3 regions of the Pseudoalteromonas sp. APAL1 genome follow, and region 2 is predicted to be linked to each of the others. Evidence: predicted binding sites of a transcription regulator. Region 2 holds the regulator's gene; each other region holds the start of a gene.
What was found. The regulator sigma-54, encoded in region 2, starts transcription at its own class of promoters, with help from an activator protein. The targets are predictions, from matches to a motif close to GTTGGCACGNNNNTNGNNT.

Region 1 (6,887 bases), on a different contig from region 2:
TCCAAAACACTTTAGAAAGTACGATAAAAGGGTTGGGAAACCAACGGGAGAACATTGCTGCGAGTCGAAGCCGCATTGAAGATACTGATTACGCAAAAGCAGTGTCTGATCAAGTAGCTAACGATATTTTGTCGCAAGCTTCAATCGCTTTACGTGGTCAAGCGAATCGTTCAGCAGAATCTATCCTAGGTTTGCTTTAATACTTTAGTCTTGTTTTTAGGCGTTAAGTGACTATTTTTTGGCGTTGATGTCAATAAATTGCCGCTTAGCGCTTGCATCCCTCCTAAACTCGCTTACAATTTAACATTAACAAACCCCGTGGTAACTGTGGTTCGCCAATAATGATCTTAATTTTAGACAATAATAATAATCGTGCGATAGGTTTACATGCTTCACTCACCTTCATTGGTGAAACAGCACAATTAGTTGATGAAACAAATCTTCAAGCATTTTGTGAAAAACACCAGCAACAAGAATGTATGGTCATTTTGGGGGCTCTACAGCAGCTTAATCATGAAGCTGTGATCAAACAGTTTCCAGCTATTCCATTTTTGTTAATAGGTGAAACCCTCAAACCCCTCCTGAGTATTGCTAATGTTGTAGGCTTGATATGTGAGCCTTTCAATCATGACGTAACCACTCAGTTATTGCATGACTGTCAGCAATATCAGCGTATGCTGCCTGGTGCTCATAAACAGTCTAAGTCGCAAAAATCGTTTGATGGACTTGTTGGTGAAACTGATGCTGTAAAAGATGTTCGTTTTTTAATTGAGCAGGTGGCTAAAACTGATGCCAATGTACTTATTTTAGGTGAGTCTGGCACAGGTAAAGAGGTGGTAGCACGAAACGTTCACCTACTATCTAAACGAAATAGCGGGCCATTTGTGCCAGTAAACTGCGGTGCTATTCCTGGTGAATTACTTGAAAGTGAGTTATTTGGTCACGAAAAAGGGGCATTTACAGGGGCAATTTCAGCGCGAAAAGGGCGTTTTGAATTAGCACAAGGCGGTACACTGTTTTTAGATGAAATTGGTGACATGCCACTGCAAATGCAGGTTAAGCTTTTACGAGTATTACAAGAGCGCAGCTATGAACGAGTAGGTGGGACAAAGCCTATTCAAGCTGATGTACGAATTATTGCTGCAACACATCGTAATCTTGAAGAAATGATTGAAAAGGGCGACTTCCGCGAAGACCTTTTTTATCGCTTAAACGTGTTTCCAATTGAAAACCCTTCGCTAAGTGAGCGTGCAGACGACATTCCTCTACTTTTAAAAGAGTTAATGCGCCGTGTGAATGAGCAAAGTGGCACAACAGCAAAATTCACCGAACGGGCAATTCAAAGCTTAAAAGAGCATGCATGGCCGGGAAATATCCGTGAGCTAGCCAACTTAGTAGAGCGCATGGTCATTATGTTCCCTGATAAAGTGGTTGATGTGCCAGACCTACCAGCTAAATATCGTTACATTGAGGTCGAAGCCTATGAGCCTGAGTACCCTGAAGAGCTGATGGAACGAGATGCTTTCAACGATATTTTTAGCACAGGCTTTAGTGATTACGAAGACGAAGAGCTTGATACGCCAGCAACAACGGTTGACTCTGGTTTATTACCCGATGAAGGCATTGAGCTGAAAGAGTACCTTGCTGAGCTTGAAATCAGCTTAATCAGCCAAGCATTAGAGCGCTATGATTATGTCGTAGCGCGTGCGGCTGAAATCTTAGGTGTACGCCGTACAACTCTCGTTGAGAAGATGAAAAAGTATAACCTATCGCGAGATTAACTCGCGGTAGGTTTAACGCTCTCTACATAAAGCATGTTTCTGCAGATTTGCGGCTAATATTCACTCACTATTTCGGCTTTTCTAAAACAATCATTACTGTGATCATTCACCATACCACAGGCCTGCATATGCGCATACACAGTCGTTGGGCCTAAAAACTTAAAACCACGCTTTTTTAAATCTTTGGCAAATGCTGTGGAGGCTTCAGTAATAGCCGGGTAATCCTCTAGTTTATCTAGGTTGTTTACCAAAGGCTTACCACCTACAAACTGCCATTGGTAGTTTGAGAAACTACCAAACTCTTTTTGAATTTCAATAAAACGCTGCGCGTTATTGATAGTCGCGGCGATCTTGGCTCGATTACGAATAATGCCATCAAACTGCATTAACCGTTCGATATCATCCTCAGTCATTTTGGCAACCTCTTCAACAACAAAGTTTTTAAAGGCGCTGCGATAGCCATCACGCTTTTTAAGTATGGTATACCAACTAAGCCCGGCTTGTGCTGACTCTAAGGTTATAAACTCAAACAAACGGTGATCATCATATAATGGCACCCCCCATTCTTGGTCGTGGTAGGCCACATAATCTTCTTTGCTGGTGTCGAGCCACGGGCAGCGACAGTGGTGTTCTTTTTGCATTGTTCCCTCGCAAATGTCATTTTTTTGTCGGTGTTTATTTTGACTTTAATTTATTGAAATAAAACAAAAATAATTATGGTATGAATTGTGCATTTAGCTGTGTAGACACGATTTTTTGAGTATCGATTATGGCCTTGGCACATGTATTAAAACCACAATTTATCACAGCTAATCAATATAACCCATGCTTACAGCAAGAAGAGTATGTTGGCGAGTTGAGTGAGCTTCGCCAGCAAGCTAGTTGGCTAAGTCATTTAGTGCATACTATGCCTGCGGGCGTTGTGGTTTTAGATGGTCGAGGCATGATTGCAAAAGCAAATCAAATTGCTATTGATATGCTGGGTGAACCGCTTGAAGGTGAAAAATGGTTTAGCGTTATTCAGCGCTCATTTCGACCAAAGCAAGATGATGGTCATGAGGTATCACTCAAAGATGGGCGTTTAATAAAGCTTGATATTACTGCGCTTGCACCTGAGCCAGGGCAGTTAATTTTAATGACAGATTTAACAGAAACTAGGCGTTTACAAAAACGAGTAGCACATATGCAGCGCTTAAGTGCGCTTGGTAAAATGGTTGCTTCGCTTGCTCATCAGGTCAGAACGCCGTTGTCAGCCGCCATGCTTTATGCCGCAAACTTGGGTTCAAAGCGTTTACCAGAAAGCTCGCGTGGTAATTTTCATACTAAATTAATGTCACGTTTAAAAGATTTAGAAACCCAAGTAAATGACATGCTGTTATTTGCAAAAAGTGGCGAACAGCAAGTTGTTGAAAGTGTCTCGATGCAACAGTTACTCAATGAAGTAAAAGCGGGGGCGGATGCAATGGTTGCACAAAACCAAAGTACCTTAGCCGTTAACTTGCCAGAACCAGACATTGAGATTGTGGGTAATAAAACCGCACTTGCCAGTGCGATTCAAAACTTAATTCATAACAGTATTCAAATAATTGGCAAACATGCAGAAGTATCGCTTAGTGCTGAGCGCGACACCGCAAATGATAATAGTGTTCGCATCAGTGTAAGTGACAACGGTCCTGGCGTAGATATGAGTCAGGCCGAGAAATTATTTGAACCTTTCTTTACTACAAAAAGCCAAGGCACAGGGCTTGGACTTGCTGTTGTGAGTTCAGTCGCTAATGCGCACCAAGGACGGGTTGAAGTGACTAATAATGCCCATGGGGGGGCATGTTTTAGCTTGATCCTGCCAATAAGTGCAGAATTTACGTCAGCGGAGGCAAAATGAATACCAACGCAATTTTAGTCGTTGAAGACGACGCAGGCTTACGAGAAGCTTTGATTGATACACTCGAAATGTCAGGAATTGATTGCATCGCAGCAGATAGTGCTGAGCAAGCAATGGTGCTGTTAAAACAAGGCACGTATTCATTAGTGGTCAGCGATGTACAAATGGGCGCGATGAGTGGCCTTGATTTACTTCGCAGTATTAAGCTCAACTACCCTGAACTACCTGTACTTATGATGACAGCTTATGACACCATTGATGATGCTGTAGAGGCAATGCGCTTAGGTGCGATTGATTACATGGCAAAACCATTTGCCCCAGAAGTATTGCTTAATATGGTCAGTCGTTATTTACCCGAAAAGGAAAAAGAAACAGACGGGCCAATTGTTGCAGATCCATCGAGTATTAAGTTACTCGAACTTGCGAGCAAAGTAGCGCGTTCAGATGCCAGTGTTATGGTACTTGGCCCAAGTGGCTCAGGTAAAGAAGTGTTAGCCCGCTATATTCATGATAAATCGAATCGTGCAGATGCTCCCTTTGTTGCCATTAACTGTGCCGCTATTCCTGAAAATATGCTTGAAGCAACCTTATTTGGTTACGAAAAAGGCGCGTTTACCGGTGCCATCCAGGCCTGCCCTGGTAAATTTGAACAAGCACAAGGCGGTACCATCTTACTTGATGAGATCACCGAGATGGATTTAGGTCTGCAAGCAAAATTACTGCGTGTACTACAAGAGCGTGAAGTAGAGCGCTTAGGCGGCCGTAAAACGATTGAGCTTGATGTTCGTGTCCTAGCTACGAGTAACCGTGATTTAAAAGAAGCGGTGAGTGAAAATCTATTTAGAGAAGATTTATATTATCGCTTAAATGTGTTCCCGCTGATGTGGAAACCATTAGCAGAACGCCCGGGCGACATTGTTGTATTGGCAGAGCATTTAATTGAGCGCCATTGCCTGAAAAGTAAAGAACCCATTGCTATGTTGACCGAGTCAGCTAAGCAAAAGCTGCTAACACATGCTTGGCCGGGTAATGTGCGAGAGCTTGATAATGTTATTCAACGTGCGCTGATATTATGTGATGGTAACAGCATTCATGAAGATGATGTCTTCATTGAAGAGTTACTAACGGTAGAGATAAAGTCAGTTGCTACGCCACCGCATAATGCACCGGTGTATCAAGAGCAACCCGTTGAAGTTAATTTAGATACAGTGCCACAGGTGAGTGAGCAAGGTAATTATAAAGACGAGCTTAAAGACAAAGAGCATCGTATTATTTTAGAAACCCTCGCACGCTGTAATGGTAAGCGAAAAGAGGTGGCTGAGACCTTAGGCATTAGCCCCCGCACCTTGCGATATAAACTAGCGCAGATGCGCGATCTTGGGATTGCACTGCCAGCCTAATTCTCCTTCCAAAACAGTGTCAAACAAGCTCACAGCATGTGGGCTTGTTTGCTGTCAAAACTCTGACAAGCAAAGCGAATGGTATAAGCTATTGAAAATATTAGTTTTATTTTATGGCACGGTTTGTGCTTTATCAGTTTATAAGTAAACTGTATTGTCAGAGAGTATTATGAAAGTTCAAAACAGCGCATTATTTCAAGAAATGCAATCTATGGCCCTTGAAGCTAGCCGTAGTAACTCAATTACAAATTTACCAACTCAGACACAGCCTACATCAACGGCACAATTTGGTGATCTACTTACCAATGCATTAGATACAGTGAATGGCTTGCAACAAGAAGCCAAGCAAAAAGTGACGGCTCTTGAAATGGGTGATCGCAGTGTATCGCTTGCAGATGTGATGATTGCTTCACAAAAATCATCAGTTGCATTCGAAGCAACGGTACAGGTTCGTAATAAACTTGTTGAAGCATATAAAGAAATCATGAACATGCCTGTGTAACTAGGTAGTGGAGAATTATCGTGGCGCAATCTAATCAATCAACTGATCTAGCCCTAGCAGGCGGCGGTATCGATTCTACCGATACTGATGATCAACAAGAGCAAAAGTCAGGCTACTTAAGTGCCTTAAACGGTGTAGATGTTTTACGCCAGGTTACTTTAGTGATTGCTTTGGCAATTTGTTTGGCTATCGCAATTTTTATTATCATTTGGGCACGTCAGCCAGATATGCGTCCGCTTGGTAAAATGCCAACGGAAGAGCTTATTCAAACGCTAGACTTTTTAGACGCGCAAAAGATTGATTACGAACTCGATGGTAATGTCATCTCTGTAGAAGAAGGTGAGTACCAAAACATTAAGTTATTGATGGCTCGTGAAGGCCTTGAGCAAGCGCCAAGCTCAGGTACTGACATCATCATGCAAGATATGGGATTTGGTGTAAGCCAACGCCTAGAACGTGAACGTTTAAAACATGGTCGTGAGCAACAACTTGCTCGCACTATCGAAGAGCTAAAAAATGTTACTCGCGCCAAAGTACTTTTAGCTATTCCAAAAGAAAACGTATTTGCTCGTCGCGAAAAACAACCTTCAGCTACAGTGGTTTTAACACTTAAACGCGGCCGTACGCTTGATGGTGAAGAAGTTGACTCAGTGGTTGATATTGTTGCCTCAGCGGTACAAGGTTTATCGCCAGAGCGTGTTACTGTTACCGATCAAAATGGTCGCTTACTAAACTCAGGCTCACAAAACTCACTCGCTGCACGCTCTCGTAAAGAGTATGAAATAGAGCGCAAACGTGAAGAAGAGTACTTAAATAAAATCGACAGCATTCTCATTCCAGTGGTTGGTTTAGGTAACTACACTGCACAAGTTGATTTAAATATGGACTTTAGTGCAGTAGAAGAAACTCAAAAACGCTATAACCCAGACTTACCCGCTGTGCGCAGCGAAACGACTTTCGAAGAAAATAACATCGGCGGTCTTGCTGTAGGTATTCCTGGTGCGCTTACAAATCAGCCACCTGCAAACTCAAATATTCCTGAAATTGCTGGTCAAGGCAGTGCAGGCTCAGCGACTAACCCTAGCCGTTCTCACAAAGAAGCAACACGCAACTACGAGTTAGATACCACGATTTCTCATAAGCGTCAGCAAACAGGTGTTATTCGTCGTATTAGCGTATCAGTCGCTGTTGATTACGTACCAGAAGTTGGTGAAAACGGTGAAACGACTATGGTGCCTCGTTCTGTCGAAGCATTGTCAAATATTCGTCGTTTACTACAAGGTGGTGTAGGCTTTGATATGCAACGTGGTGATGCACTTGAA
Region 2 (6,887 bases):
TTTGCGGTAGCAGTCAATGATGCGCACCCATTGATAAAAAAACTGGCTCACTATACGACCATGCTACCGGGTGGCTTTGGCGCTGTACGTGAATTAACAGATTTACTGATGTTAGAAAACGGTAAGCCGTTAACTAGCAATGGAACCAGCGCATGAATATAGCCCGTATTTTACTGAGTATTGTTTTTGTTTGTTGCATGGTGTGGTTGTGGTATCCGTACTTTAACCAAACAACAAACACAATAAATAGTGAAGACGAGATTATTGCAACTCCCGATTATACGGCCGTTGCACTAAAGCAAACCGCTTATGATGAGCAAGGCAAGATTAGCCATAAAGTGGCCGCTGCGAAAATGGAGCTTTATCAGCAACTTGGGTTTACCTTTTTTGAGCAACCTATTTTTACACTTTATGGCGACCAGCAAATTTGGCAAGTAAAAGCTAAAGAAGCCACCTTATATGAAAACGATCAGCTTATTTTTGAAGGCGATGTTGTTGCTAAAAACTTAACCCATAATGGCATGATCGAAGATATTAAAGCTGAAAACATTAATGTTGATATAGAACAAATGACCATGTTTTCGAAGCAACCTGTGACGCTAACAGGACCAAATTTAAAAATTACCGGTAAAGGCCTAAAAGCTAATTTAAAAACCGAGATTGTAGAGTTAACTAACCATACACGAACCATATACTATGACCAATAAACTGAAGAAATTACTCCTGATCCCAAGCTTATTGATTGCCTTTTCAGGCGTAGCTGCCGAGCAGACAGGCGCACAAATTAGCATAAGCTCAGATCGCCAAACTGGTAAGCTAAAAGATGGCGTTGGTATATTTGAAGGCAATGTCGAAATTATACATGGTAACCGCCGGATCACAGCCGAACGCCTTGAAGCCCATGGTGGTGATACAGAAGGTACTGTTGAGTTAATTATCGCCACAGGTAAGCCTGCTTATTTTGAAGAAAAGCAAGCAGATGGCACGGTAATGAGCGCCAGTGCAGAAGAAGTTCGCTACGACGTAGCCAAGCGCTTCTTAACTTTAAATGGGGAAGCCGAAGTAACTCAAGCAGGCCAAAAAGTAACAGCGAAAAGCATTACTTATGATATGGCACAACAACTAATTAGCGCAGAAAAAGACGAAAACTCAACAGACCGTGTACACACAATCTTAGTGCCTGTTGACAACAAACAAGACGATAAAGGCCAACCATGAGCACATTAAAAGCAGAGCTTTTAGCAAAAAGTTATAAAGGCCGCCAAGTTGTCAAAAATGTGGGTCTTGAGGTTGAAGCGGGCAGTATCGTTGGTTTGCTTGGCCCAAATGGCGCAGGCAAAACCACCACTTTCTATATGATTGTTGGCTTAGTACCTAGCGATAAAGGCAAGATCAGCATTGATGATAATGATATTACACTTTTGCCAATGCATAGCCGAGCACGTTTAGGGATTGGTTACCTACCACAAGAGTCATCTATTTTTAGAAAGTTAACGGTTTATCAAAACCTAATGGCTATTTTAGAAACGCGTAAAGATTTAAATAAACAAGGCCGAGAAGAAACACTCAACAACTTACTTGATGAATTTAGTATTCAGCATATTCGTGATAGTCAAGGTATGGCCTTATCTGGGGGCGAGCGTCGTCGCGTAGAAATTGCTCGGGCATTAGCCGCAAACCCTAAATTTATCTTGTTAGATGAGCCTTTTGCTGGTGTTGATCCTATTTCAGTGTTAGATATAAAGAAAATTATTGAACACTTAAAAAATCGTGGTATTGGTGTATTAATCACTGACCATAATGTTAGAGAAACCCTTGATGTTTGTGAAAAAGCCTACATTGTTTCTCATGGGGAGCTAATTGCATCAGGAACACCTGAGCATGTTTTAGCTGACCAAACCGTACGCGATGTGTATCTAGGTGAGCAATTCAGGCTATAACCAATAAGCCACCATCTAGCGCATCTGCTAAACTAAATAACAATGACAATAAATCGATATAAATTTACCTGTGACTGCACAGGTGTCGATAACACATAAAAGGATTGTTAGGGATACATGAGGCAATCATTACAGCTGCGCATGGGCCAGCAACTTACAATGACTCCACAACTGCAACAAGCAATTCGCTTGCTGCAGCTTAGTACATTGGATCTCCAGCAAGAAATTCAAGAAGCACTTGATAGTAACCCTCTGCTTGAAGTGGAAGAAGCAGATTACAACGATGAAAACATTGGTAAGAACGAGCAAAAAGCTGAATCTGATGATACTCAGCTAAGTGCATCGGCCGAAGAAGCGCCGAGTGAGTACGAACAAGAAAGCAGCGATGCCCTTAACAAAGACACCGTTAGTGACGATTTAGCCATGGATGTGACATGGGATGAGTACATGAGTGCTGCCCCATCAACATCATCAGGTCCAATGCCTGAAGATGAGTCAATTTATCAGGGTGCATCGACTGAAACCCTCCATGAATACCTTATGTGGCAATTACAACTCACACCATTTAGCCCAACCGATGAAGCGATCGCTGTCGCCATCGTAGAGGCAATTGATGACTCAGGTATTTTAACTGTTAGCTGCGAAGACATAGTCGAAAGTTTTAATCAAAATAATGATGAAGAAGAAATCGAACTAGATGAAGTCGAAGCGGTCTTAAAGAGAATACAGTTGTTTGATCCAGTAGGGATTGGTGCCCGTAGCTTACAAGAGTGCTTATGTATCCAGCTTCGCCAATTCGATGCGAGTACGCCGTATTTAGCTGAAACTAAAATGGTTTTATCTGAGCATATTGAATTATTAGCAAGTCGCGACTATCGCACTTTGATGAAAAAGACTAAGCTTAAAGAAAGCGAACTAAAAGAAGTAATGACGCTGATCCACAGCTTAAACCCTAAGCCAGCTGACAGCATAGTTCGCGAAGAGTCTGAGTACGTTATACCCGATGTATCGGTTAAAAAAGTTAAAGGTCGTTGGGTCGTTGAATTAAACCCAGATTGTATGCCAAAAATTAGAGTGAATAGCCAATATGCAGCTATGTCACGCTCAGTAAAATCGAGCAGCGATAGCCAGTTTATTCGCTCTCATTTACAAGAAGCTAAATGGTTTATTAAAAGCTTAGAGAGCCGTAACGATACACTTTTAAAAGTGACCAATTGTATCGTACAGCAACAACAAGCATTTTTTGAACATGGCCCAGAAGCCATGAAACCAATGGTGCTGAACGATGTCGCAGAAATGGTCGAAATGCATGAATCGACAATTTCACGTGTTACAACACAAAAATACATGCACACCCCTCGCGGGATTTTTGAGTTGAAATATTTCTTCTCAAGCCATGTCAGCACAGAAAACGGTGGTGAGTGTTCATCAACAGCAATTCGCGCTTTGATCAAAAAGCTTATCGCTGCAGAAAACTCAGCTAAACCATTGAGTGATAGTAAAATTGCAGATATATTGGCTGAGCAAGGAATTAAAGTAGCTAGACGCACAATTGCAAAATATCGAGAGTCTCTAGCGATACCTCCGTCTAATCAGCGTAAGAGTTTGATTTAGACGTTTTACATAGAAGGAAAATGCTTATGCAACTAAATTTAACTGGTCGTCATGTAGAAATCACTGATTCATTAAGAGACTATGTAAACAGCAAGTTTGCAAAACTAGAAAGGCATTTTGACCACATTAATAATGTACATGTCATTCTAGATGTAGAAAAATTAAGCCAAAAAGCAGAAGCAACTTTACATGTAAATGGAGGCGAGCTCTTTGCCTCAACTGCACACCAAGATATGTATGCAGCCATTGACTCGCTAATCGATAAACTAGATCGTCAAGTCATTAAACACAAAGAGAAATTAGCTCGACACTAAATTATGAAACTTAGTTCACTTACTAACCAGGACTGCAGCAAAGCTGCGGTCCTTTTTAATAGCAAAAAAAGAATCCTTGAATATATCAGCGAGCTGGCTCACCAGCAGCTTCCTCATTTATCTCAACAAGACGTCCTTGATGCCTTACTCAATAGAGAAAAATTAGGCAGTACAGGTATTGGTCGTGGCATTGCTATTCCACATGGCCGCATGAGTGGTGCAGAGCAACCACAGGCATTTGTCATAGTGAGTGAATCCCCAATCAATTTTGACGCAATTGATAACCGACCTGTGGATATTTTCGTTGCACTCATCGTACCAGATGGAGACAGCCAACTTCACCTAAAGACCTTATCGACAATTGCTGATAGACTAAAAGATAAGGAGTTTTGTAAACAGTTACGTAGCGCCAAAACAGACCACGAACTGTTTCAGGTCATATCAGCAGAGGCATAAATGGAATTAATTATCATCAGCGGTCGCTCAGGCTCAGGTAAATCGGTCGCTTTACGTGTACTTGAAGACTTGGGTTACTACTGTGTTGATAATATCCCAGTCAACTTATTACCTTCGCTTGTTCGTAGCGTTTCAGACAACTATGACAAAATAGCAGTCAGCATAGATGTGCGTAACTTACCGAAAGAGCAGCAAGAGTTTAATGATATTCTTGAATACCTGCCAGGTTTCGCAAACCCAACACTGTTCTATTTAGACAGTGATGACCAAACTCTGATCAAACGCTTTTCTGAAACGCGACGCTTACATCCTCTATCGATTGACTCGCTGCCACTCGATTTAGCAATTAAGCAAGAAAGAGTATTACTGGATGTACTGATCACGCGCGCTGATTTTATGATTGATACCACCGACCTGAGTGTTCATCAGTTAGCTGAATCTATTCGTGAAAAGATCTTAGGTAAAAAAGATAAAAAGCTGATTATCACCTTTATGTCGTTTGGCTTTAAACATGGTATTCCTAAAGAAGCCGATTACGTATTTGATGCACGTTTTTTACCAAATCCACATTGGGAGCCAGATCTAAAGCCACTCACAGGCTTAGATCAACCAGTAAAAGATTACCTTGCAAGTCATAGCATAGTGCAAAAATTTACATGGCAAATTCAAACATTTGTGCAAACATGGTTACCTCACCTTGAGCGTAACAATCGAAGCTATCTTACTATCGCAATTGGCTGTACTGGCGGGCAACATCGCTCGGTATATTTAGCGCAGACCATTGGTGATAGCTTTTCAAAAACGCATGCGAACGTAAAAATCCGCCATCGCGAGCAAGATATTTAATTGGATGCCAGATGCACGCAGAAGACACGTTTTTAATTCAAAATAAGCTTGGCTTGCACGCACGAGCAGCCACTGTTTTAGCACAACTTGCTTTGCAATTTGATGCTAAAATTATGCTTTATCAAGACGATAAAGAAGCTGAAGGTGATAGTGTTTTAGCCTTAATGTTACTTGAAAGTAGCCAAGGTAAAGAAGTGCGTGTGGTATGTGAAGGCCCAGATGCAGAGGCTGCACTGAACGCAATTGGAGAATTAATTGCACAACGCTTTCATGAACAAGAATAGCGTTTGCTAAGGCTTAACCGTTTAAGTTAAACTTAGTTCAGGTATTTATAATTCTCTTTAAATATCCTACTTTTATATCGTTCACACCTTAAAAATACAAAGCACTTAATAATTTTATCGCAGTGTGAAGATATCCTGCAAATACACCACTTAGCAACTATGCTGTATTTGCAGAATCTGTATTAATCTATTTTCAGTTGTAAGGACGCCAATGCCAGAAGCCTTTGAACAAGACTACCCACTACAACAACTTAAACAAGTGACCAAGTCACTCAATAGTGGACAATTTGTTCAGGTGCGAGGCATGCTCGCTAAAACAGCTCCGTGTGATACCGCTTTATTATTAGAGTCATCTCCCCATAAAATTCGTCGCATGCTATGGCAGTTGGTAGACCCAGATGTGCGTGGTGATGTTTTAGAAGAACTCTCTGAAGACGTACGTTTAGGTATTATTGCTCAGATGGAGCCTGAGCACATTGCTGCTGCAACCGAAGACATGGACGACGATGACTTAGGTGAAGTTCTTCGTAGCCTTCCTGACACCGTTTATCAAGACGTAGTCAGTGCAATGGACTCGCAAGATAGAGAAAGGGCAACTCAGGCACTGTCGTACCAAGAGCGTTCAGCCGGTGCCCTGATGAACAGCGATACGGTAACAATCCGTCCAGATGTTACCTTAGATGTAGTCCTGCGCTATTTACGCTTGCGTGGTGAACTACCAGAAGGTACGGATGACTTATACGTTGTTGATAAACATAACTGCTTTTTAGGCGCGCTTTCGTTAACCACATTACTGACCAACTCATCGGATAAAATTGTTCGTGATTTAATGGATGAAGAGTGTGAGTCAATCCTGATCTCAATGGATGAAAGTGATGTAGCGCAATTGTTCGAGCGTCATAACTGGATTTCAGCCCCTGTTGTTGATGATAACGCTCACTTGCTTGGTCGTATTACCATCGATGATATCGTTGACGTCATCCGTGAAGATGCTGAACACAGCATGTTAAGCCTTGCTGGTCTTGACGACGAAGAAGATACCTTTGCGCCAGTACTCAAAAGTTCGCAGCGTCGCTCTATTTGGCTGGGAGTTAACTTATTAACCGCATTGCTAGCAGCAATTGTGGCAAGCTTTTTTGAAAACACCTTAGCAATCTTGCCTATTTTGGCGGTACTAAATGGTATCGTACCTTCAATGGGTGGTGTTGCAGGTAGCCAAACATTAACACTGGTTATTCGTGGTATAGCGGTTGGCCATATCAACCAAACAAACCAACGCTTCTTATTACTTAAGGAACTGGCGATAGGCGCACTGAATGGCGTTATTTGGTCGATATTGATTGCTGGTGTGGTTGCCCTATGGCAATGGGACTTTAAGCTCGGTGCGGTCTTAGCGTTTGCGATGTTTATGAATCTTGTTGCCGCTGGTATCG
Region 3 (6,887 bases), on a different contig from region 2:
TGCCGCCTTGGTGGTGAAGAATTCTTACTGCTATTCTTTGCAGCCGACATCAGCTCAGCGAGACAATTTTTAGACAGCCTTCGTAAAACCATTGAAGCCAGTCAAATAGCTTTTCAAAAGCATCGTATATCGGTTACCGCTAGTTTTGGATTAACTAACTGGCAAGTAAATGACAGCTTTGAAAGCTTAGTGAATCGCGCAGACAAAGCGGTTTATGAAGCGAAAAATAATGGCCGTAATCGAGTCGAAATCAACACCCAAAACCAGAACAAAGAACCAAATAGACCAAATTGGTAAATGCTTTTGTATTAATCTTGTAAATTCAAACTCTACCACTATAATTAGTGCGTGCTTATACTTAAATTGCAATATGTAGTGCTATGTCTTTAAAAGTATTATTAAATTTCAAATTAAACTGGGTGTTTTTGTGCGCCAGTTTTTGGCTTTTTGCCCTGCCAATTCAGGCTAAATATGTGGTGGCTGTTGTGGGTAAAACCAAAAACGATAGCTTCTATCAGCAAGCCTTTAAAGGGTGTGAGCAATTTGCAAAACAGCATCTCGATTTTGAATGTATTTACGATGGCCCTAAAGACTTTCAAGATATTCGCACACAAGTATTAGTGATCACCGACCTCGTGCGCAGAAACAACATTAGTGGTTTATTAATCGCTACTACAGACTCTAATTACCTTGTTGAACGCGCTTTAAAAAAGCTTAAAGACAATAATATTCCTGTAATTACCTTTGACTCTGATTTGCTCGAAGATGATCAGCAGTATCGTTTAGCCTATGTGGGTACTAATAATTTTGATTATGGTGTGGCCTTGGGGAACGAACTAAAAAAATTCACTGACAAAGAAGTTAACCAAGTCTGTATTCAATCCGGACATTCCACAACACCTAATTTAAACAAACGCATTGAAGGTGTTCGTTATGCGTTATCAGGGCAAAAAGATAAACGCTTAACTGGTGAAAATGGCTGGAGTGAATTTGACCGCTGCCCTTTATATAGTTTAGGAAAACGTGAAGTATCACTGGGTCAGCTCGACAAACTACTTAATATTGAAAACCCACCACTATTTTTAGCTGTAGCAGGTTTTGCCCAATTTAATCCTAACTACGCAAAAGTGATTGCTAAACAGAAACAACGTATTGCCAGTAAAGAGGTGGTCATTGTTTCTGCCGATACAGAACAAATGCAATTAGAAGTATTAAAACAAGGATTATCATCGGCTAATATTGGTCAAAATCCATTTGAAATGGGACGCCTGTCTGCCGAATTGATGTATCAATACCTAACAAAAGGTGAGCGACCAGCCAAGTCTCACTATTACCTAGACTTTCATTATTGTCAGCAAAGTAATGCAGGTACATGCACAGTTAATCACTAAAACTTTGATCTCACTAAAGTGCAAATAAGTCGATAAGCGCTAGACTTACCACAGCTTGATTAATTGTAAGGATTTAGCCATGACACACCTAGTTAGTGATTTGATGACGCCAGACCCATTCGCCATTAGCGCGCAAAATACCCTGCATGACGCGCATAATCTAATGAAAGAGAAAAATGTCCGCCATATTCCAGTGATCAATGAGCACGGTGGTTTAGTTGGCATGTTAACGCAAAAAATCATGATTGCTCAGGTAATGAATATCATGGCGAATTACAGCGCCAGCGCCCTTGAACGCAAAGAAAAGCAAACTAAAGTGGTTGATATTATGGCCACTGATTTTACCAGTATCTCGCCAGAGCAGCCGCTACACGAAGTTGCTAAGTTTTTTGTTGAAAATCGTCATGGCTGCATGCCTGTGGTTGATAAAGATAACAACTTAGTGGGAATTCTAACCTCATCTGACTTTGTTCGTTTAGCGGCGGCATTACTTTCTTAAGTCGTAAATTTGTATCTGCACACTGAATTTTTTACAGAAGGTGTGCAGAGTTTTCATACTCATACCTCATCACAACCACTCCACCTCAAAACAAAATAAAATTAACCCTATAAATTCAACTAGTTAACAAAATTCCATTTTAGGCACAACGTTTGCTTCTACCTAATCAAGCGCGCTTTTAAACTAAAAGCGAAAGGAAATTTATAGATAATCTCGGAGGAGTAATGAGTAATTCATCATCAAAAATCGCAGAATTTACAGCACCCGGTGTTAAAGACCAAGCTGCAGCTGACACGATTGCAATTTTAGACCAGCGTATGGTCGCTTTAATCGATTTACACCTCACTTTAAAACACATTCACTGGAATGTTGTTGGTCCTAACTTCATTGGTGTACACGAAATGCTAGACCCACAAGTAAGCGCAGTGCAAGAGATGACTGATACGATTGCAGAGCGAATTGCAACCATGGGCGGCGTACCTGTTGGCACACCGCAATCAATTGTAGATCGTCGTACTTGGCAAGACTACTCAATTGGTAAAGGTTTAGTCACTGACCATCTAACAGCGCTTGATAAAGTGTATAACGGCGTTAATAAAGATCACCGTGCAGCTATCGAAAAGCTTGCTGAGTTAGACCCAGTTTCTGAAGATATGATCACCGGTCAACTGGCTGATCTAGAACAATTCCAATGGTTTGTTCGTGCGCATATCGAATCGTCTACTGGCGAATTGAAAGGCTAAAACCGCAAAGTCTATCCGAAGACCCCTTGCCCAGCATTTGCTGGGCTTTTTTATGCTTTGCTACAGCCAACCTTTATGTTTAAAGAACAAATAAGGTGCAAAGCCAGACAACAACATGATGCCAATCGCAAACGGGTAACCCCATGCCCATTGCAGCTCAGGCATGCTATTAAAATTCATGCCATAAATACTGGCAACGACGGTCGGAGGTAAAAACACCACAGAGGCAATTGAGAAGGTTTTAATAATTTGGTTTTGTTCGATATTAATAAAACCCTGAGTCGAGTCCATTAAGAAATTCACCTTATCAAACAAAAATGTACAGTGAGACATTAGGGTATCAATATCGAGTACAATTTCACGTAGTGACTCGCGGTCTTCAGTTGGTGCACCTAAATGACGCAGTAAAAACGAAATATTTCGGCGCGTATCCATCAAACATAATCGCACCTTACCGTTGTTATCTTCAAGGCGCGAGATCCGGCTGACGGCTTCTTCTAAATCTGAGTCGTCCTCTTCAAGTACATAGGCACTGAGTTTTTCTAACTGGTGATGCATATCTTCAAGCATATCAGCGTGGTTTTCGACTTTTTGGTCAAACAGAGTCACTAAAAGTTGCTTGGGATTATCACACGCCACTTGCCCTTTACGAGCGCGAAGTCGTAATAAACGAAAATCGGCTAATTCATCATCGCGGATTGTCAGCAAACAGTTGTCTTTTAACAAACAAGCCACGGTCACCGTATTAAAGCGCCCTTCATTTGGTGACATAAAAAGCGCATGCACATGTAGGCCTTCGTGGTCGATAAAACAACGGGAAGATGCCTCGATTTCTTCAACATCATCAGCACCGGGTAAGGTGATATTAAGCGTGCTTGCCAGCGCTTGTCGCTCTTCTTCAGTCGGATTTATGGTGTCAATCCAGTGGGCATTTTTAATAGAAGTAACAAGAGGCGTATCTGCAGCTGGCTCAGTTTCTGTGATCACACCTTGGTCTATAGAAAAAAAACGTAACATTTGCCCTACCCTGATAAATCAATTTAAAACAAATACTATAGCTGTTCACGTTAATGAACAATGACAATGCAACGAATTAAAAGGTAAAGTAGAAAATAATTAAGACCTTACATCATTTACTTATTTCGCTTTTTTGAAACGCACAATAATCATACCTATGAAGATGATGACAAGGCCTATTAAGCAAGGTACAAAAGCGCTTTGCAGGGCAACATCAAACGCTAAAAAGTCGGGGTAACCGGTTTGCCAAAGCGTCCATTCATACCCGAGTTTTGATGCAATATGTTCACCACCGCTGCTAAGTACGATGATTGCATCATTGTTATCTGGGTTGATGCGAAGTGTGCTATTTATTGCTGGCTCATTCGCGCCATCATGACCAAACACAAAATCTCCCGATGCTGTTGGTGCATAAAGCATGGTACCAAGCCCCCAAATTGGTGCGCCTAAGCTAATAGCCAAAGGCGCTCGCATAGTGCTAATCATTTGTGAGCTTAACTGTCCTTTTTGAGGTGATGTTAATGCGTTAACTAAAGCGATTAAATCATGGCTACTTGCCAGTAAACCTGTTGCCGCTGCCGATGCGTATTGAAAATGCCCAGCAGCTTGCCCGCTATTATCATAAGCAGGTGCGATGCTATCTAACTCGCTAAGTACATCGTAACTGGCATCAGTCATGTTAACTGACTTAAAGACGTTATCATTCATCCAAGTTGCAAAGCGTTGATTGGTTTTCTCTTCTACCAGCAGCTCTAGCATCAAATAGCCGCCCCCAGAATACTGAAAATCGCCCACAGGCTTGGTGACTTTAATTTCACGCACACCCGTTGATGATAGCGGCTTGTTTAGCGACTCAAGCAAGCTTGGTACGGTTTCATTTAGCTCAATATCAGCAAAGCCTAAACCATCACCAAGTCCCGCAGTATGCGATAACAGATGTGCAATGCTAACTGGTTGATTATCAAACTCTGATTCAGGTAACTGCCAACCCGTCAGTTGCTCATTAATCGCGTGATCTAAACGGATTTGCTGCTGCTCTGCCAGACTCATCACGCCATAGGCAGTAATAAATTTACTGAGTGATGCCACTGGGAACAGAGTATTGGCGGTTATTTCATCTTTGCTTTTAGAGTAATCTTGAAAAACCACTTGGCCATTTTCAATCAAAACATAAGCTATGTTTGCGTGTTTGTTGGCAATCAGCGCCTGACTGTTGGCAATAAATTGCTCAGTGTTGCCCGTTTCGGCGATGGGTTTTAAAAACCAACCACTAACACCACCATACACACAGATTGCAGCCCAAACAGATGACAAAAACAGTGTTAACAAAATTGTTTTAAACCAGCTCATACTCTATACCTTGTATTACAAAGCGACCTTAAACTACTTCGATTTGTTCAGGTTTTCTGATAAAGAACACCATTAAAATTAATAATGCTGCTGGGAATAAGAACACATTCAAATAAGCAAAAATAACCGTTAGCTGTAAGATACACATCAGTAACAGTAGAATAGAAAACACCGTTAGCAACGACGACATTCCATGGCGTTTTGTTAGTAATAACGCAGCGGTGATCAACCCCACTAGCGCATACAAGCCTAAACTCCCAGCCGAGACCACCATGGCAATAATTGAAATACTTTCAACCACATCGCTCGATGCTTTTTCGCCAGCAACGGCAAGATAAACATCGCATAACACAGTGGCATGAAAAGCCAATACCAGCACGGCTAACACACATAACAAGATGCGAACGCCTTCAACATCAAACATATCTTTTAGTGCCTTGCGTAAACTCAGGTACACATAGATTTCAAGTGCACCAATGAGTACAAACACAAGGTCTGAAAAGTTTAAGCTTTGCAAATCGAGCTTAAGCGCTTCGCCTAAGCCATCAAGTGTTTCGCCAAATACTGAAATCCAGTACATAGGAAAAATTATGGCAAGTAACCCCGCTGCTATGCCGGGTAGTAAATAGTCACGGTTGAGCATACGCCCTCCAAAATCCTGTTTCGTTGTAAAGTTATTCGCTATCGCGTTCGTACACCAAAATATCGCCGGGTTGGCAATTAAGCTCTTCACAAATAGCTTCAAGGGTACTAAAGCGGATCGCTTTCACTTTTCCGTTTTTTAGTAATGATAAATTGGTCATAGAAATACCAATGCGCTGAGATAGCTCCTTCAGCTGCATTTTGTTCTTTGCCAATTCTATATCTAGGTTGATTCGTATTTTCATAGCCTAAAAAGTACGCAATGGATTTATGATTGTCAAACTTTATTTTACGATTATCATAAAATAAAAAATGAAAAGCATAATTAACACGTTTGTATTTAACTCCGTTTTAAGACTAAAAACCCAGTTAAATCAGCTGTAGGTTCATTCATTGTTGTTTTTTGTAACACTTCTCACATTTTCTTTTCGGCGCGAATCACCTAACCTGAGAAAACACATGCAAGGAGAGAACAATGAAAGACTTACAAAAATTAGTGGGTAATTTAAATAAATCAGGTGCGCTGAGTGGTTTTTTAGGAGGTGTTGCTAGCGGCGGACTAACGAGCTTAATGGGCGGAAAAACTAAAAAGAGCAGTAAAAAAGCCGTAAAATATGGTGCGCTTGCTGCTGTTGGTGGCCTTGCTTGGAAAGCCTATAAACAATACTCAGAACAAAAAGCGGCTCCAGTTCAGCAAACGAGTTCACGTGGTTTTGATTTTACCCCCGCTACGCTGCCTGAGCAGTCATTTACTGATGCAATCGACGATAATCACAGTGATGGGCAATTATTACTCATGCGCGCTATGATTGCAGCCGCCTATGCTGATGGCCACATTGATGAAACGGAAAGACAAAAAATTTTCGCACAAGTAGAAACAATGCAATTGTCTGTGCAAGAAAAGGCCATGCTGTTCGATGAGCTAAGAAAACCAATGCAACTATCAGAATTAGTTGCCGCTGTGCCAAACGCACAAATGGGTATTGAAGTCTATGCAGCCAGTGCCAGCGCAATTGATTTAAGCCAAGCAATCTCTAAACACTACTTAGATACGCTGGCTAATCAATTATGTATTCCTAGAGAATTGGTAATGAGCATTCATAGAGAACTTGCCGAGTACCAATAAAAATGGGGCCTACTAGCCCCGTTTTTAGTATTAAGCCTTTGCTAATTAGTGCGGTTTTTTAGTGCCGTAACGCACCATATCTTTACCGTTTTCATACACATCATTGCTTACGTAACGGC

Region 1: the regulator sigma-54 is predicted to act here: its motif matches at 5,176-5,194, upstream of fliE (flagellar hook-basal body complex protein FliE).
Region 3: the regulator sigma-54 is predicted to act here: its motif matches at 2,030-2,048, upstream of dps (DNA starvation/stationary phase protection protein Dps).

The regions. Positions count from the first base shown of each region.
Region 1 is NZ_JAKGAW010000001.1:101,856-108,742, reverse strand. It holds gene L1264_RS00515 (flagellin N-terminal helical domain-containing protein) at 1-200, shown strand, start outside; gene L1264_RS00510 (sigma-54 dependent transcriptional regulator) at 342-1,781, shown strand; gene L1264_RS00505 (DNA-3-methyladenine glycosylase I) at 1,835-2,422, opposite strand; gene L1264_RS00500 (sensor histidine kinase) at 2,551-3,663, shown strand; gene L1264_RS00495 (sigma-54-dependent transcriptional regulator) at 3,660-5,063, shown strand; gene fliE (flagellar hook-basal body complex protein FliE) at 5,233-5,565, shown strand; gene fliF (flagellar basal-body MS-ring/collar protein FliF) at 5,586-6,887, shown strand, end outside.
Region 2 is NZ_JAKGAW010000004.1:34,162-41,048, reverse strand. It holds gene kdsC (3-deoxy-manno-octulosonate-8-phosphatase KdsC) at 1-156, shown strand, start outside; gene lptC (LPS export ABC transporter periplasmic protein LptC) at 153-707, shown strand; gene lptA (lipopolysaccharide transport periplasmic protein LptA) at 697-1,218, shown strand; gene lptB (LPS export ABC transporter ATP-binding protein) at 1,215-1,940, shown strand; gene L1264_RS03280 (RNA polymerase factor sigma-54) at 2,058-3,554, shown strand; gene hpf (ribosome hibernation promoting factor) at 3,581-3,868, shown strand; gene ptsN (PTS IIA-like nitrogen regulatory protein PtsN) at 3,872-4,324, shown strand; gene rapZ (RNase adapter RapZ) at 4,325-5,170, shown strand; gene L1264_RS03260 (HPr family phosphocarrier protein) at 5,182-5,454, shown strand; gene mgtE (magnesium transporter) at 5,666-6,887, shown strand, end outside.
Region 3 is NZ_JAKGAW010000005.1:26,024-32,910, reverse strand. It holds gene L1264_RS04025 (GGDEF domain-containing protein) at 1-297, shown strand, start outside; gene L1264_RS04020 (substrate-binding domain-containing protein) at 381-1,391, shown strand; gene L1264_RS04015 (CBS domain-containing protein) at 1,471-1,890, shown strand; gene dps (DNA starvation/stationary phase protection protein Dps) at 2,115-2,633, shown strand; gene corA (magnesium/cobalt transporter CorA) at 2,694-3,650, opposite strand; gene L1264_RS04000 (serine hydrolase domain-containing protein) at 3,771-5,000, opposite strand; gene L1264_RS03995 (hypothetical protein) at 5,029-5,643, opposite strand; gene L1264_RS03990 (helix-turn-helix domain-containing protein) at 5,675-5,887, opposite strand; gene L1264_RS03985 (tellurite resistance TerB family protein) at 6,118-6,768, shown strand; gene L1264_RS03980 (hypothetical protein) at 6,814-6,887, opposite strand, start outside.